2 regions of the uncultured Gilvimarinus sp. genome follow, and region 1 is predicted to be linked to the other one. Evidence: predicted binding sites of a transcription regulator. Region 1 holds the regulator's gene; the other holds the start of a gene.
What was found. Region 1 encodes sigma-54, which starts transcription at its own class of promoters, with help from an activator protein. Its sites were predicted from a motif close to TGGCACANNNNTTGCNNT; they were not measured.
Positions count from the first base shown of each region.

Region 2: flgF (flagellar basal-body rod protein FlgF) is a predicted target of sigma-54. The motif match lies at 2,840-2,857, and genes of this name have one in related genera.

Region 1 covers NZ_CAXAUC010000004.1:126,104-130,862, reverse strand. The annotation lists gene lptC (LPS export ABC transporter periplasmic protein LptC) at 1-193, shown strand, start outside; gene lptA (lipopolysaccharide transport periplasmic protein LptA) at 183-731, shown strand; gene lptB (LPS export ABC transporter ATP-binding protein) at 733-1,458, shown strand; gene AACY82_RS08980 (RNA polymerase factor sigma-54) at 1,602-3,131, shown strand; gene raiA (ribosome-associated translation inhibitor RaiA) at 3,262-3,552, shown strand; gene ptsN (PTS IIA-like nitrogen regulatory protein PtsN) at 3,582-4,040, shown strand; gene rapZ (RNase adapter RapZ) at 4,051-4,759, shown strand, end outside.
Region 2 covers NZ_CAXAUC010000001.1:784,247-789,005, reverse strand. The annotation lists gene flgB (flagellar basal body rod protein FlgB) at 1-183, shown strand, start outside; gene flgC (flagellar basal body rod protein FlgC) at 233-676, shown strand; gene AACY82_RS03410 (flagellar hook assembly protein FlgD) at 687-1,400, shown strand; gene flgE (flagellar hook protein FlgE) at 1,452-2,702, shown strand; gene flgF (flagellar basal-body rod protein FlgF) at 2,905-3,648, shown strand; gene flgG (flagellar basal-body rod protein FlgG) at 3,679-4,464, shown strand; gene flgH (flagellar basal body L-ring protein FlgH) at 4,489-4,759, shown strand, end outside.

The DNA of each region.
Region 1 (4,759 bases):
AGGCCAATACGGCTGGGTGACCTTAACCACCGATGATCTAACCATCGACACTGACCAGCAATACGCGCATACCGACAAACCTGTTACCATGCGTAGCGAGCGCGGCACCACTCGCGCTGTTGGCCTCAATGCCGAGCTCGACAACGGACGTATTGAACTGCTATCCGAGGTAAAAGCCACTTATGCCCCTTAATGATATTAAGCGCTATTTAAAGACGGGCTTATTTCCGCGAGTCCCGGCGCTGGCTTTAGCCGCCGCAATGGCAATGATTGCCACAACAGCTCACGCCTTACCCGACGACCGCGAGCAAGACTTTCAGCTACAGGCCGACAAACAACTGTTTGATCAAAAAAATGGGCTAGTCACCTACACCGGCTCAGCGCGCCTCCAACAAGGCTCGTTGATCATCGATGCCGAGCGTATCGTGGTTCACTTTAAAAGTGACAATTCAGTCGCCAAAATCGAGGCATCTGGCTCCCCGGCACACTTTGAACAGCAACCCCAAGCCGACAAAGGCAAAGTGTTTGCCGAGGCTCACGAGATCAGCTACGACCACGACAAGCGCACGGTAACGCTCAGCAACAGCGCTAAAATCGAACAAGACGGCGCGATTATGCAAGGCCACAGCATTCACTATGACTTGGCCCGCGAACTCATCAACGCCCAGAGCGATGACAACTCGAACGAGCGTATCAAAATGGTGATTCCTGCCGGAGCGACCGAAAAATAATATGGCCACTCTTACTGCACACAACCTCGCTAAAAGCTACAAACGCCGCCAAGTCGTCGCTGACGTGTCGATGTCTGTTAGCAGCGGTGAAATTGTCGGCTTACTCGGGCCTAACGGCGCGGGTAAAACCACCTGCTTTTACATGATCGCGGGGCTGGTCAAAGCCGACAACGGCCGCGTCACCCTAGACGAGCTAGACCTGACACACCTACCGATCCACGGCCGGGCCCGGGCGGGCATTGGTTACCTGCCGCAAGAGGCCTCGGTGTTTCGCAAGCTGTCGGTGGCGGACAACATCCTCGCCATCTTAGAGACTCGACGCGATCTCAAAAAACCACAGCGCCTAGAGCAGCTCGAGCAGCTACTGCAGGAGTTTCACATCACCCACATTCGCGACAACCTCGGCATGTCGCTCTCGGGTGGCGAGCGCCGCCGGGTCGAAATCGCCCGCGCCCTGGCAACGGACCCGGCCTTTATTCTACTAGATGAGCCCTTCGCCGGGGTTGACCCTATCTCGGTCAGCGACATTCAGCACATTGTGCGTCACCTTAAGGATCGCGGCATTGGTATTTTGATTACCGATCACAATGTCCGAGAAACACTTGGCATCTGCGAAAAAGCCTATATCGTCAGCGAGGGCCATATCATCGCTGAGGGCAGCTCGGAGCAGGTTCTGGCCAATCAGAAAGTGCGCAAAGTCTACCTCGGTGACAACTTTATGCTGTAAAGCCGAGCAGCCGCACCACCACTTGACAATTTCTATTTTTTGACTTTCAGGCACAAAGATTGCTTAGTACTATTGCTTGGCTTGGTGTTGATGACTAAACTCCACAGTTACAACAACACAATCTGAGTGCCATTGCTAACATTATGAAGCAGTCCCTACAGCTAAAGTTGGGTCAACAGCTCACCATGACGCCGCAGCTGCAACAGGCCATCCGCCTCCTGCAGCTATCGACGCTGGATCTGCAACAAGAGATCCAAGAGGCGCTGGACTCCAACCCCATGCTCGAAGTTGAGGAGAACCTCGACGACAACACTGGTAGCGACCAAAAGGATAGTGACACCGACGGCAAAGATGAACGCCGCGATAACAGCCAGGACGAGCTGAACCCCGCAGACCCAGCGAGCACCCAAACCACCGCCGAGGCGGACGAACCCACCGCTGACAGCGAGTGGAGCGAGTCGATCCCGCAAGACCTACCCGTTGATACCAGCTGGGATGATGTCTACGAGAGTTCGTCGTCAACATTACCCGCCAGTAACTACGAGGGCGACGATAACGACTTCGAAAGCCGTCGCGGCAATACCGAATCGCTCTACGACCACCTAATGTGGCAGCTCAACCTCACGCCCATGTCCGAGCGCGATGAGATCATTGCCCTGGCGATCATTGACTCCGTCGAGCCCTCGGGTCTTCTCAGTAGCAGTATCGAGGATATTTTTGAGGGTTTAACCGCCAATTGGGACGACCTAGAACTCGACGAGGTGCAGGCGGTACAACACCGCTTACAACAGTTTGACCCTTGCGGCACTTGCAGCATCGACTTAGTCGACTGCTTACTGGTGCAGCTGGCCCAATACGACAAAAGCACCCCTTTTTTAGAGGCGGCGCAACTGATTGTGCGCCAGTACTTGCCGTTGCTCGGTAGCCGCGACTACCGCCAACTGATGCGCAAGACCCGCCTCAAAGAACCTGAGTTAGCTCAAGCCGTGGCGTTGATTAAAACCCTTAATCCACACCCCGGCGATGGCATCAGCACCAGCGAAACCGAGTATGTCGTACCCGACGTGTTTGTGGATAAGAAGGAAGGACGCTGGACAGTTGAGCTCAACCCAGACATAGCGCCAAAGCTGCGGATCAACTCCGGCTACGCCTCTATGGTCAAACGCGCCGACTCCAGCCGCGACAACACCTTCTTAAAAGACAACCTGCAAGAGGCCCGCTGGTTTTTAAAGAGCCTGCAAAGTCGCAACGAAACTCTGCTAAAGGTGGCCACCTGTATCGTCGAAAAGCAACGTGGTTTTTTAGAGTACGGCGCCGAGGCCATGAAGCCACTGGTGCTGCACGATATTGCCGAGCTAGTGGAGATGCATGAGTCGACTATCTCGCGGGTCACCACCCAAAAGTACATGCACACGCCACAAGGCATATTCGAGTTAAAATACTTTTTCTCTAGCCATGTGAGCACCGATTCTGGCGGCGAGTGCTCGTCGACCGCAATCCGAGCTATTATTAAAAAGCTGGTCGCGGCAGAGAACCCGAAAAAACCTCTGAGCGATAGCAAAATCACCGAGATGCTTTCCGATCAAGGGATTCGCGTTGCCCGGCGTACAATCGCCAAGTATCGCGAGTCGTTGAATATTCCGCCTTCTAATGAGCGCAAAGGGCTGGGTTAAGACACCGGCCCATGTGACAGAACTTCTAATCCTTGCTATGTTGAAGTTCTGCCAATCGCTCGAGGCAATGCGCTAATACCAAGGGTGCAGCACAACAACTTAGGCAGCAGACAGACACGAGGAGCAGTGTATGCAAGTAACCATCAGCGGCCATCACGTCGATGTCACCGAAGCGATTCATAATCACATCGAATCCAAACTGGAACGACTGACTCACCACAGCGATTTGATCACCACAATCAATGTTACCGTGTCGGTAGAAAAACAAACGCAAAAAGCCGAGGCGAAGATTCACGTTAACGGCAAAGACATTTTTGCTGACGCCGAGTCAGACGATCTCTACACCTCGATTGATGCCATGACCGACAAGCTCGACCGGCAATTAATCAAACACAAAGAAAAACTTCGCAGCCACCGCTAATTAGTTACTAACAAGTTACGCAAAATACTATGCAAATTGCACAGATCTTATCGCCTGAACGTACCCTGAGCCGAATCGAAGGCGTCAGTAAAAAACGTGCCTTAGAAATTCTCGCCAACACCATTGCCGAGAGTATCCCCGGCATGGATGCCGACGAAATCTTTCGCCGCCTGGTCGCGCGTGAGAAACTCGGCTCGACCGGCATTGGCCACGGCATTGCCATTCCTCACAGCCGCCTGCCGGGCTGCGAAGCGACCATCGCCGCACTGATTACGCTCAAAGCGCCGATAGATTTTGATGCGATTGACGGCGAACCCGTCGACGTTCTGTTTGCCATGTTGGTACCCGATCAAGCCAATGACGAACATCTACACACGCTGGCAGCATTGGCCGGGGCGCTCAACGAAAGCGCCTATCGGCAAACTCTGCGCGATGCTGACAGCGGCCAGGCTCTATACGCGGCCGCCATCGCTCACGACAACGGATAGGTAGGCGTGTATGCACCTTGTCATTGTCAGCGGATTATCCGGCTCAGGTAAAAGTACCGCGCTCAATGCGCTGGAAGACTCCGGCTATAACTGCATCGACAACTTACCGATCAGCCTACTGCCAGCCTTAGTCGATCAAATTCAGCTGCATAAAGATGCCGACAACCAAAACTTTGCCATCGGGATTGATATTCGCGATGCCTGGCAAGACCTGGCAATGTTTCCAGTCGCCATCAAGCCACTGCGCGATGCTCGCCTGCCCTTTACCGTTATCTTCCTAGATGCTGATGCCGATAAAATCGTCCAGCGCTTTAGCGAGACCCGGCGCAAACACCCCCTAAGCAACAAACACACAAATTTAACAGAAGCGATTGAAACTGAGCAGCAGCTACTATTGCCTATGCGCGATAGCGCCGACTTAGTGGTTGATACCAGCGCATTAAACGTGCATCAATTACGGGAGCTAATTAAAGAGCGAGTGGCGGAGCCCGACGCAGAGGGTATGGCGGTACTGTTTGAATCTTTTGGTTTTAAACACGGGCCACCCAACAACGCCGATTTAGTCTTTGACGCACGCTGCCTTCCCAACCCCCACTGGGACCCTAACTTGCGCAGCCAAACCGGTATCGATCAGGATGTCGCGCAATTTCTTGACGAACAGCCGCTGGTGCAAGACATGCTGGCGGACGTAAAAGGGTTTTTAGAACGCTGGTGGCCGC
Region 2 (4,759 bases), on a different contig from region 1:
CTCGCCGGTGGTGATACCAAACTTGGTTTTCGTATCCCGCATCAGAGCTCGGTAGACGGTAATACCGTTGAAGATCAAGTTGAGCACGCGGCGTTTATGAAAAACGCCCTGGATTTTCAGGCCAGTTTTATGATGCTCAATAAAAAGTTTAAAGGTTTGTCCAGCGCGATTGCGGGTCAGTAGTGCTGCTAACGAGCAGCCAGTAAAAATAAGTAGGCAGCGGAGATATCTCATGGCGATTGGCAATATATTTGACGTAGCAGGCTCGGGCATGAACGCCCAGAGCTTACGCTTAAACACCACGGCCAGTAACTTGGCGAATGCGCAATCGGCAGCCTCTAGTGCTGGCGATGTGTACCGCTCGCGCCAACCCGTATTTGCTGCCATGGCGCGCGATGCAATGGCGTTTGGTGCTACCCCGATAGATGGCAACGACCAGGCGGCAAGCGCTGGCGTGCAAGTGCTTGGGGTGGTTGAGAGCGATGCGCCTTACGAGCAGCGCTTTGAGCCCACGCATCCTCTTGCCGATGAAGAAGGTTATGTCTACTACCCGAATGTGAATGTGGTGGAGGAGATGACCAATATGATTTCCGCCTCGCGTTCGTTTCAGGTGAACGTTGAAGTAATGAACGCGGCCAAACAGATGGCGCAACGCGTGTTGACTCTGGGACAGTAAGGATAACGCCATGACTACGGTAAATGAGACCAGCTCAGTGGGCAATATACTTAGCAATTTAAGTATCAATAAAAAAGAGCCCGAAACCAAAAGCAACGAGTTGGGCCAATCGGCGTTTTTGGAGTTGATGATCACCCAAATGAACAATCAGGACCCGTTGAGTCCGCAAGACAATACCGAGTTTATTGCCCAGCTGGCGCAGTTCAGCTCCGTTGAAGGTTTGGAGCGGTTAAACACCAGCTTTGAAGACTTTAGCGGCAACTTTATGTCTAACCAAGCGCTGCAAGCGTCATCGTTGGTGGGGCGCTCGGTGACGGTGCCCACGGATACCACCTACTTGGCCGAGGGCGGAATAATTTCCGGTTCAGTCAATTTGCCACAAACCAGCCCCAATACCCAGGTCAGTATTTATGACGCCAGCGGTGCGTTGGTTGGGCAAATACCGCTTGGGGCTCGCGAAGCTGGCGAGACTGTATTCCGTTTTGACGGCCAGTATATGGAGGTTGACGGCGAGCTGACCAACTGGTCGGCGGGTGAAGAGCCGTTCGCTCCCGGTGATTATACGTTTGAGGTCAATGCCACGGTTGATGGCAAGACTGAATCCATAGCCACCTCGCTTAGCGCCAATGTAAACAGTGTGACGCTCGCTGAAGACGGCGGCATCATTTTAAACCTAGCCGGTGTCGGTGCGGTTAATATCTCGGACATTAAGCAGTTTAACTAATTAAGAATTTGCACACCGGTTGCCGGTTTGCATCAATAGGAGAAGCGAACGATGCCTTTTAATACTGCTCTGAGCGGCATTCGGGCCGCCAATACTGACTTAAAGGTAACCGGCAACAACATTGCCAATGCCAGCACTACCGGCTTTAAAAACTCTCGCGCCGAGTTCGGTGATGTCTATGCCAGCTCACTGCTCGGTAGTGGCTCTAATACGCCGGGCTCGGGTGTCAATCTACAAAAAATTCGTCAACAGTTTAGTCAAGGCAACCTAAACTTTACGGAGAACCAGCTCGATTTGGCGATCAATGGCGCGGGAATGTTTATTCTCGATAACGCCGGCGATAAGCTTTATGGTCGCGACGGAACCTTTGGCTTGGATAAAGACGGTTATATTGTCAATAACACCGGTTCAAACTTGCAGGGCTTTATCGCCGACGATGAAGGTAACGTGGGCGGGATTTTGGAGGACCTTAGGGTAGACGTTGAAAACCAAGCGCCGAAGGCGACTACTGAGCTGGATATTTCTTTTAATTTAGATGCACGGGAAGAGATACCGTCAGTACCTTTTGACCCTTTAGATCCAGAGCCCGCCAGCTACAATAACGCTACATCAGCCACGGTTTATGATAGCTTAGGCAACAGCCATACTATGGCACAGTACTTTGTTAAAACTGGTGACAATACCTGGGATATTTACGCTGAGATTGATGGTGTAAATGTCGAGGCTGGCGGTGGTCCGGCGGCCCAGATGGTTTTTTTGGCCGATGGCAGCTTAAGCCCAGCTGGCGATACTGGTATTAACATAACGGATTTCACCCCTACTGGCGGCGCAGCAAACCTTGGTGAAGATGACGGCACGAATTTTGTTTTAGCTGTGGACTACGCTAACTCCACTCAATACGGTAGCGGTTTTTCAGTCGAAGCTCTCACCCAGGATGGTTACACCACCGGCCGCTTAGCCGGTATCGACATCGATGAGCAGGGCTTAATCTTCGCCCGCTTTACCAACGGTGAGGCGCAGACCATCGGTCAGGTAGCCTTGGCCAGCTTTAATAACCTGGAGGCTCTAAAGCCTGTTGGCTCCACCTTGTGGGCGCAAACCGCTGACAGTGGTGAGTTGATTGTCGGGGCGCCGGGGTCGGCATCTTTTGGCGATATTCAGGCCGGCGCTTTGGAGGAGTCTAACGTTGATTTGTCTGAGCAGTTAGTTAACTTGATTATTGCCCAGCGAAACTTCCAGGCGAATTCTAAGACGATTGAGACGGCTAACCAGACCACGCAAACCATTATTAATCTGCGTTAACGGTTAGCGCCAACTGGCGCAAAACCGGAGGGTGGAACGGCGGCAAACGGCGGAAGCGGTTTGCCGCTTTTTTGTGTCTGAGTTTTAGTTTCTCGGGCAGTCGCGCTCTAGCCCCCGTATGACGCGGGTGTTGGTGTTGGCACAGCGGTTGCAACACTTGTAGTAAGTAAGTTCAACTGCCAATAAACCAACGGAGTCTGTTGTGGATAAAGCTCTCTATATCGCAATGACCGGTGCCAAGCACAACATGATCGCGCAGACCAGTCACGCGAACAATATGGCCAACATTAATACCACTGGCTTTCGTGCGGATTACGCTGTAGCCCGCAGTATGGGTGTGTACTACGGTGACGGTCAGCCAACGCGTGCTTACGCCATGACAGAGTCTCCCGCGTCAGATTTTACCCCGGGGCCGGTTCAGCAAACCGGGCGCGAACTGGATGTGGCCATTAATGGTGATGGATTTTTGGCGGTTCAGTCGCCTACCGGTGCCGAGGCCTACACACGCGCTGGCAATTTAAACTTAGATGCTAACGGTATATTGCGTACCGCCGAGGGCTTGCCGGTGATGGGTAATAATGGGCCCATCGCCTTGCCGCCAGCCACTCAGATTAGCATTGGTGAAGACGGTACTATCTCGGTTCAAGGGCAGGGCGAAGGGCCAGAAACATTGGTTGAAATTGATCGCTTAAAGCTGGTTAAGCCTGATTATGGTTCGCTGGAAAAATCCGCTGATGGTTTGTTTCGTCAGCTCGATGGCGTTGACTTGGTCGCAGACGCTGATGTGCGTGTGACATCCGGTGCGCTTGAGGGCAGTAATGTTAACGCCGTTGATGCTTTTACCGACATTCTAAGCTTGTCGCGTCAGTATGAAATGCAAGTCAAGCTAATGAAAACCTTTGAACAAAACTCCGAAAGCTCAGCGCGTCTGTTACAGATGTCCTGACCTGTTCGTTAACGACTAGAGGGTAACGCCATGCACTCGGCACTTTACGTCAGCAAGACCGGCCTAACGGCGCAGGACAAACAACTGACCACAATTTCTAATAACCTTGCTAACGTCGGCACCGTGGGTTTTAAGCGCGACCGGGTAACTTTTGAAGATTTGCTCTATCAAACTCAGCGCCAACCGGGTGCGCAATCGACGCAAGACACCGAGCTGCCATCAGGCTTGCAGCTTGGTACCGGTGTGCGGGTTGTGGGCACGCAAAAACAGTTTACCGAGGGTAACCTTGAAGTCACCGACCAGGCGCTCGATGTTGCCATTAACGGCCGAGGGTTTTTACAGATTTTACGCCCCGATGGCTCGGTTGCTTATACCCGCAACGGTCAGTTACAAATCAACGGTGAGGGGCAGTTAGTTAATGCCGACGGCCACCTGCTAGAGCCTGCCATCAATGTCCCCGAGAACGCCAGCAATATCACTATTAGTAAAGACGGTGTCGTTAACGCCTATGTGGATGGCGAAGTCGACCCGCAACAGCTGGGCGATATTCTCCTAGCCGATTTTGTGAATCCGGCGGGCCTTCAGGCGGTGGGCGGCAATTTGTTTTTAGAGTCGGTGGCCAGTGGTAATCCACTGATTGGTGCGCCGTCTGAAAACGGCATGGGCAGCCTAGAGCAAGGCATGTTGGAGAGTTCAAACGTCGAAATCGTGCAAGAGATGGTCGATATGATCAGTACGCAACGGGCCTACGAGCTTAACTCCAAAGTTGTTTCCACCGCTGATCAAATGCTGCAATACATAACGCAAACCTTATAACGGGTGCTGCAACAGGTGAAGGTCATGATGGGTAATATAAAATACGTGAGCATAGGGGGGCTGGTGCTGCTGTGGTTAACGGGCTGTGCCTCTTACGCGCCGCCACAACCGGGTGATCCGCATTATGCGCCAGTGGTGTCGGCCGCCTACCAAGAGCCGGTACAAACCAATGGCTCTTTGTATCACGAGCGCAGCATGAGCTTGTTTACCGACTCCAAGGCGCGCAACGTCGGCGATATTATTACCATCATGCTTACCGAGCGTACGGTATCGAGCAAAAGCTCGGGCGTTAACG